One region of the Marinobacter sp. P4B1 genome, then DNA from elsewhere that is predicted to be linked to it. Evidence: riboswitches for the same ligand, from Rfam matches in the RefSeq annotation. Region 1 holds a riboswitch; the other holds the start of a gene.

Region 1 (4,147 bases):
CTGCTGCAATTCCTGCTGGAGGGCTGGCTGTGGCTGCTCACTCAGGTGGCCGGTGTCTGGCTTGCCATTTCATTACGGGGGCTGGCGGAGCATGGTCGGGCGGTGTCGACTGCGTTGGCGTCCGGGGATGGCGCCCGGGCCCGGCTGGCGGTTGGCCAAATTGTCAGCCGCGACGCTGCAGCGCTGACCGACGAAGGCGTTGCCGCCGCCGCTTCGGAATCCATGCTGGAAAATGGCGCGGATGCGGTGTTTTCAAGCTTGTTCTGGTATCTGGTCGCTGGCTTGCCCGGACTGGTTTTGCACCGGCTGGTGAACACGCTGGATGCCATGTGGGGCTACCGGACGCCACGATATCTGTATTTCGGGCGCTGCGCCGCCAGGCTCGATGATGCTATGAACTGGGCCCCTGCCCGGCTAACTGCCTTGACCTATGCGTTGCTTGGCAACACCCGGTTGGCACTGCAATGCTGGCGTGAGCAGTCAAAAGCGTGGGACAGCCCTAATGCTGGCCCGGTGATGGCTGCAGGCGCTGGCGCACTGGGGGTCACTCTGGGCGGCCCGGCGCCGTATTCCGGTGGCGTGAAGCAGCGACCGCTGCTGGGCAGCGGGCAAGGCGCCTCGGCACAAACCGTAGAGGGCGCGATTTCCCTGGTGCAGCGCGGCGTGATGCTATGGCTGTTGGTGTTGTTGGCCTTGGCCGCAAGTCTGAATGCGTTCTGGCCAGGAGGTATCGGGTGACAGCGTTCGATGGTGCTGATTTGCCGGAGCATGGAGGCCGCCTGAGGGCAGCGGCTCAGCGCTGGGGCATTCCCAGTGAGCAATGGCTCGATCTCTCCACCGGTATTAATCCTGTGCCTTGGCCGGTTCCGGCAATTCCGGCGGAGGTATGGCAACGGCTTCCGGAGCCTGAGGATGGTCTGGAAGAGATTATCCGTATCTGGGCCGGGGCACCGGAGCATGCCTGCTGCCTGCCCGTAGCGGGTTCCCAGGCGGCGATCATGGCCCTGCCAGCGGTTCGTGCCCGTATGCATGGTTTCGGTCGGGTGGCCGTGCCCATGCCCGGTTATCGTGAGCATGGTCATGCCTGGCGGCGAGCGGGTTTCGACGTGGTGGCGATTCCTGAACAGGCGACAAAGCAAGCGGAGCTGGCATGGCTGGATTCTGTGGATGTCGTGGTCTGGATACAGCCGAATAATCCGACCGGGCAGCTGATGGATCCTGCCCGTTTACGGTTATGGCACGAGCGGCTGCGCGAGCGTGATGGCTGGCTGGTGCTGGATCAGGCGTTTATTGAGGGCGAGCCGGGCTTCGGCCTGGACCCGTGGGCGGGCGCTCCGGGGCTGATCGTGTTGCGCTCGCTGGGCAAGTTTTTCGGGCTGGCAGGTCTCCGTGCCGGTGCGATCCTGACCGAGCCTGGACTGGCTCACCTGCTGGCGAACGAGCTTGGCCCCTGGGCGGTCAGCGGTCCTGCACGCTACCTGATGGCCAGGGCTCTGCAAGATCAGGCCTGGCAGGTGGAGGCTCGTGCCAGCCTGCAAACGGCAAGACTGCGAATGGACGGCCTGCTCAGAAAACACGGGATGCCGTCCCCCACCGGCACCCTGCTCTTCAGAACGGTTCAACATCCCCGCGCAGCGGACATTGCTGACCAGCTGGCTCGCCGCGGCATTCTGGTCAGGCGTTTTGACGCACCCGCAGCCCTGCGTTTCGGTTTACCGCCGGATGAAACCGGTTGGCAACGGCTGGAGGGTGCGTTGTCTGAATTAACATATCTCATTGACCACCCCCACCCTGGTTGATAGTCTTGCCCGCGATTTCAGGTGCTGTATGCATTTTGTCCAGGCTGGCGATAGTCCGGAGGAGTGCTCGCAGTGAAACGGGAAGCCGGTGACATTCCGGCGCTGCCCCCGCAACGGTAATCAGGTGAAAGGCAATCCAGTACGCCACTGTGCCAATGGCATGGGAAGGTGGTTGCCCCGGAGCATCGGCTCCGCCTGTAAGCCCGGAGACCGGCCTGAAAGGCGGAACCGTGAGTTCCAGACACCAGACGTTGCGGAGGGCGACGGCGGTGGGTGAACCTGGCTCGCAATTACTGACACGCCCTCCACCCCCGTCTGAGCAGTCTGTCTTCCTCCGCAGTTAATTGATCGACCGTACGGGTGCGTGCGGTGAACCGTGAGTGAAGCTATGAGTACTGCCAAAGCCCTTCCCGTCCTGATGTTGTTACCGCTGGCGTTGCCTGCTGTTGCCGCCGATGAAGCGTCGGACGAGCGCAAGCTGGAACCGATTGTCGTTACCGCCACCCTTGGGCCTCTGACCGCGGGTGAAAGCCTGTCATCGGTCACAGTTATTGACGAAGAAACCATCCGCGAGCAAAGCCCCTCAGAATTCACCCAGCTTCTGCGAGGACAGCCCGGGATCAACGTGACCGGCAACGGCTCCTTCGGTAAAACCACCAGTGTCTATACCCGCGGTACGGCCAACGACTCCACGCTGCTGCTGGTTGATGGTGTGCGCCTGCGTTCGGCCACATCCGGTGGTCCTTCCTGGCAGTACTTTCCCGTTGAACTGATCGAGCGGGTGGAAATCGTCCGGGGCGCCCGGAGCTCACTGTACGGTTCCGATGCTGTCGGCGGCGTTGTGCAGGCCTTTACGCTGGACCCGGAAGAGACGCCGGCAGGTTGGGTAGAAGCTGGTGCAGGCAATTTCAACACGCAGAAAGGCAGTGCCGGTGTTGCTGCCCGCGCCGGAAATACCCGTTTCAGCCTGAGTGGCTTGCATAAGGAAACCGACGGTACAGCAGTGATCACAGATGGTGACGACCGAGGTTTCCGCAACACCGCCGGTATTGGACGTGTAGTCCATGACCTGGACTCCGGCGGAGAAGCCAGCCTGGTGATGGTGCAAAGCGAGGGCAATACCGAATACGAAGGCGGCGAAATTGATTTCATGATTCGCACCATCGGCTTCGGGCTGGAAACCCCGGTGAGTGACTACTGGCGGCATTCACTTCAGTTCTCTGAATCCCGGGACGAGACCGACAACGTTACGCCTACATTCAGCAGCACCTTCAATACCCGTTCGCGGGCAGCGCGCTGGGACAATACCTTTACCTGGAACGTCCATGAGCTGGTGGTAGGGGCAGAGTTAATGACCGACGAGGTCAGCGGTACCACCGATTACGCCGAGACCAGCCGTACCAACACCGCCCTTTACAGCCAGTTGCGCCTGAACTTCGGCCCAACCGACCTGCTGCTGAGTGTGCGCGGTGATGACAACGAAGCCTACGGCAAGAATGAAACCGGTGGTATCGCCCTTGGCCATGCTCTGGATCGATCCCACCGAGTGCGGATCAGTTATGGTACGTCTTTCCGGGCACCCACCTTCAACGATCTGTATTTCCCGGGTGCGAACCCGGACCTGGAGGCAGAGGAGTCCGGCACGGTGGAGTTGGGTGCCAGTGGTCACTATCAGACCTGGTTCTGGGATGCAGCCCTGTTCCAGCTGGATGTGGATAACCTGATTGCCTGGAGCCCGACCCCCAGTGGCTTGTGGACGCCAATGAATGTCAATGAAGCCCGAATCCGTGGTGCCGAGTTCAGCGCGGGTTTTGAGCGGGATGGTTGGCGCGGTGATGCGGCGCTGACGCTGCTGGACCCGGAAGACCGGGAAACCGGAAACCGACTCCAGCGCAGAAGTGGCAAAACCCTGCGCCTTGACCTGAGCAAGCGCGTTGGTACCTGGGACTTCGGTGGCACAGTGGTGGCCGAAGGCTATCGTTATGATGACCGTGCCAACGACGACAGGCTGCCCGGTTTTGCTACTCTGGACTTGCGGGCGGGCTGGCGCTTTGCCCCTGACTGGTCAACCCGGCTGACGCTGGCTAACGTGCTGGACAAGGAATACAGCACCGCTCGCTATGATCGGCAGAATGACCTGGACTACGTTGCAGCCGGCCGCACTGCCATGCTGACCGTGCGTTACGATATCCGATAAAAACCGTTAAACCGGGGGAGGCCTCTGTGGCAGATCTGAAGGAAATGGCTATGATTCTGGGCGGGATGCTGCTGGCATTCCCCGCCCTGGCATCGCCGGTCTGTGCCACGGATGATCTGGGTAAAGAGATTTGCCTTGAGCAACCGGCAGA
Region 2 (4,147 bases), 210 kb from region 1:
CAGTGAGCATTTTGCGCCACAGCTGCTTGGCCGGAATTTTCTTGAACAGCTTGATCTTGCCTTGCTCGGCCAGGGCTTCGTAGTGCTGGTAACGCTCGCGGAAGGCATTGCCGTACAGGTCGTGCAGATCCGGCGTATCGCTGGGGGAGAACAGGGTCCAGTCCCGGTCTTCACGCATGCGTTCGATCAGCAAATCCGGCACCCAGTTGGCGGTGTTCATGTCGTGGGTGCGGCGGCGTTCGTCGCCGGTGTTCTTGCGCAGTTCCAGGAACTCTTCGATGTCCAGGTGCCAGCTTTCCAGGTAGGCACAGACCGCGCCTTTGCGCTTGCCGCCCTGGTTGACCGCCACGGCGGTGTCGTTGACGACTTTCAGGAACGGCACCACGCCCTGGCTCTGGCCGTTGGTGCCTTTGATGTGGGAGCCGAGCGCCCGCACCGGGGTCCAGTCGTTGCCCAGGCCGCCGGCCCATTTGGAGAGCAGCGCGTTGTCTTTGATGGCCCCGTAAATGCCGTCCAGGTCGTCCTGCACGGTGGTCAGGTAGCAGGAGGACAGCTGGGAATGGCGGGTGCCGCTGTTGAACAATGTCGGCGTACTGGCCATGTAGTCGAAGCTGGACAGCAGGTTGTAGAACTCGATGGCGCGGGCGTTGGGGTCGTCTTCCCGCAGGGCCAGGCCCATGGCCACGCGCATGAAGAATACCTGGGGCAGTTCCAGTCGGGCGCCGTTCCAGTGCAGGAAGTAACGGTCGTACAGGGTTTGCAGGCCGAGGAATCCGAACTGGTGGTCGCGCTCGGGTTTCAGGGCTGCGCCGAGGCGTTCCAGGTCAAACGCGGCCAGGGCCTCGTCCAGCAGCTCATAGCGGATACCGGCGTGAACAAAGGCGCTCAGGGCCTGTGGATAACTTTCTGCAAGGGGTTGGTTGCGGGGCAAATCCAGCTCCTCGGCCGCCTCCAGCCGTAACTGTTCCAGCAACAGGCGGGCAGTGACGGCACTGTAGTCCGGCTCCCGTTCTATGCGGCCCCGGGCAGTCATGATCAGGGCAGACAATACTTCGGTTTCGGCAATGCCGTCGTACAGGTTACGCAGGGCTTCCTCCACCAGGGACTCGCCCTCAATGCCGTCCAGCCCGGTCGCGGCCTGCTCTACCTGCAGTTTCATCAAACCCAAATCCAGCGGCGCCACGCTGCCGTCGGCTTTTTTCACGGTCAGGTGCGGGTGCGCTTCCATGGGTTCTTCAATGGCGCGCTTGCGGGCGTGCTCTTCCCGGTACAGCACGTAGGCCCGGGCGACTTTCTGTTCTTCCGCTCGCATCAGGGCCAGTTCTACCTGGTCCTGGATGTCTTCAATATGCACCTTGCCACCGGCCTTCAGGCGCCGGCTGATGGCCTGCACCACTTGCTCGGTGACCCGGTGCACAGCGTCGTTGATGCGGGCGGAGCCGGCGGCCTGGTCGCCTTCTACCGCAAGGAAGGCCTTGGTAACGGCGACGGTGATCTTGGAAGGGTTAAAGCCAACGAGGGTGCCGTTGCGTTTGATGACCTGAAGGGATTCGGTAGCGGCAACCGCCGGGGGCTCGGGGGACAGGATGGCAGACATGGGACTTCTCCTTGTGTACGCGTGGTGGTGCAGCCTTTGCGTTTGGGAGAAGGGGGAGGTTTTTGCCACGGAAGGACACGGAAAAATGAAAAGAAAGGGACTGTTTTGCCACGAAATCCACGAAAAAACACGAAAGGAAAAGATAAAAAGCTTTTTTCTTTTCGTAGTAAATCTTTGTTCGTGTTTTTTCGTGGATTTCGTGGCAAAAAAATCAGTAAGTCTTTTCTTTCCGTATTCTTCCGTGGATTTCGTGGCAAAAAAACCAAAACCCGCCTGCTCACCTTTATAAACGCGAAGGTGCAGTGTCTATCCCCGGCAGGTCTTCGGACTCAGGGGCGTGAACCTGTTGGTTCGGCCTTGCGTGGCGACTTCCCGGCGCTTACCAGTGTCTTTATGCCACGCTTGTTCCCCAATACCGCTGCGCGTCAGTTCCGGATTCTCACCGGATTCCCGACTACCTGAGTGATCACGCTTTGATCACAATATATGGTAGTCAACCAAGGACTTGGTCACTATATACAGACTATGCAGCAGAAACAAGAACGCCCGTGGAGCTTTGTGAAAGCGGCACGGGCGTCAGATGAGGCTGTTATCGGGGTCGAGAATCAGAACGCGTGGGTCACCATGTACAGGCCTACGCCACCCATCACCACTGTGTACGGCAGCGCCATAATCACCATCTTGCCGTAGGACAGGCGAACCAGCGGGGCGATGGCGGAGGTGAGCAGGAACAGGAACGCGGCCTGGCCGTTGGGGGTGGCCACGCTGGGCAGGTTGGTGCCGGTGTTTATGGCTACAGCCAGGGTCTGGAAGTGGTCAAAGCTGATGGCGCCGGCATCCAGGGCCTGTTTTACTTCGCTGATGTATACGGTGGCCACGAACACGTTGTCGCTGATCATGGACAGCAGGCCGTTGGCAATGAAGAACATGCCCGGTTGCTGGCCTTCCGGCAGGCTCAGTACGTATTCGATGATGGGCTTGAACAGGTGCTGTTCGTGGATCACCGCCACGATGGCAAAGAACACCACCAGCAGTGAGGTGAACGGCAGGGATTCCTGGAAGGCTTTGCCGATCTGGTGCTCGTCGATCACACCGGTAAAGGAAGTGACCAGGATGATCACCAGCAGGCCGATCAGCCCCACTTCAGCCACATGGAAAGCCAGGCCCAGCACCAGGATCACCGCGGCGGCTGCCTGTACCCACAGGGCGGCCTTGTCGGACTTGGTGCGGCTGGCTCTTTCATTATCGGCGTATTCCTGCAACACCTGGCGTACCGGCTTGGGCAGGCGACCGCCGTAGCCGAACCAGCGCAGCTTCTCCAGCGCCCAGCAGGTAAACAGGCCGGCAATCAGTACCGGAATACTCACCGGTGCCATATGCAGGAAGAAGCCCACGAAATCCCAGCCAACCACCTTGGCGATCAGCAGGTTCTGGGGTTCGCCAACCATAGTGGCCACGCCACCGAGGGCGGTACCAATGGCACCGTGCATCAACAGGCTGCGCAAGAATGCCCGGAAGTTTTCCAGGTCTTCCCGGTGCAGTTCCACCACTTCGGCATCGCTGTTGGCATTGTGGTCTTTCTGCTGGTAACCCTTGCCGGAGGCCACCTTGTGGTACACCGAGTAAAAACCCACCGCCACACTGATGATGACCGCGGTTACCGTAAGGGCATCCAGGAATGCTGACAAAACCGCTGCGGCACCACAGAACAGCAGCGAGAGCGCCGACTTGGAGCGCACCCCCACCAGTATCTGGGTGAAGGTGACCAGCAGCAGTTCCTGCATGAAGTAGATACCTGCCACCATGAACATCAGCAGCAGGATAACGGGGAAGTTGATCAGTACTTCGTGATACACCGCATCGGTGTTGGTGAGCCCGATCAGCAACGCCTCCACGGCCAGCAAACCACCCGGCAGCAGGGGATAACACTTCAGGGCCATGGCCAGGGTGAAGATGAATTCGCCGATCAGTAACCAGCCCGCCACCGTGGGCCCGAATACCGCCATCACAATCGGGTTGGCAACCAGGAACAGGATAATGACCTGTTTGTACCAGACTGGAGCCTTACCTAGGAAATTCTGGGTGAAACCGGAAAAGACGCTATCGGGCATTGCTGAAATTCTTCTTGAAGTAGTGGCCGGGGAAGTATGCAACAGGCAACTGTTACCTTCCTTGATATATATGCATAGGTTACCCAGCCGGGGGTTGATCAACGCTCCGTACTTAAACGTACGGCGGGGCCAAAAACTTGCTTCAGGTCATCTGAAAACAAAAAAGCCCCCGGATGCTGGTGAGCATAACGGAGGCTTTTGGCACGGGTGACCGTGCTTATTCCACCGTCACACTCTTGGCCAGGTTACGGGGCTGGTCTACGTCGGTGCCCTTGATAACAGCAACGTGGTAAGACAGCAACTGCAATGGCACGGTGTAGACAATCGGCGCGGTAATCTCGTGTACCGACGGAATCTGCATCACATGGATGCCCTCTTCCGCTTTCACCTGTGCGGCCTTGTCGGCAAATACAAACAGCTCGCCACCCCGGGCCCGGAC

What was found. Region 1 has a riboswitch for cobalamin ahead of AQ621_RS16425 (TonB-dependent receptor domain-containing protein). Riboswitches for the same ligand answer to the same signal wherever they lie in the genome.
Region 2: another riboswitch for cobalamin. It lies ahead of AQ621_RS15490 (ribonucleoside-diphosphate reductase subunit alpha); the one in region 1 lies ahead of AQ621_RS16425 (TonB-dependent receptor domain-containing protein).

The regions. Positions count from the first base shown of each region.
Region 1 is NZ_LLXM01000015.1:1,063,140-1,067,286, forward strand. Features, by position in the region: gene cbiB (adenosylcobinamide-phosphate synthase CbiB) at 1-738, shown strand, start outside; gene cobD (threonine-phosphate decarboxylase CobD) at 759-1,799, shown strand; cobalamin riboswitch at 1,824-2,033, shown strand; gene AQ621_RS16425 (TonB-dependent receptor domain-containing protein) at 2,188-3,996, shown strand; gene AQ621_RS16430 (cobalamin-binding protein) at 4,023-4,147, shown strand, end outside.
Region 2 is NZ_LLXM01000015.1:848,337-852,483, forward strand. Features, by position in the region: gene AQ621_RS15490 (ribonucleoside-diphosphate reductase subunit alpha) at 1-1,597, opposite strand, end outside; cobalamin riboswitch at 1,894-2,114, opposite strand; gene nhaB (sodium/proton antiporter NhaB) at 2,203-3,708, opposite strand; gene glmS (glutamine--fructose-6-phosphate transaminase (isomerizing)) at 3,926-4,147, opposite strand, start outside.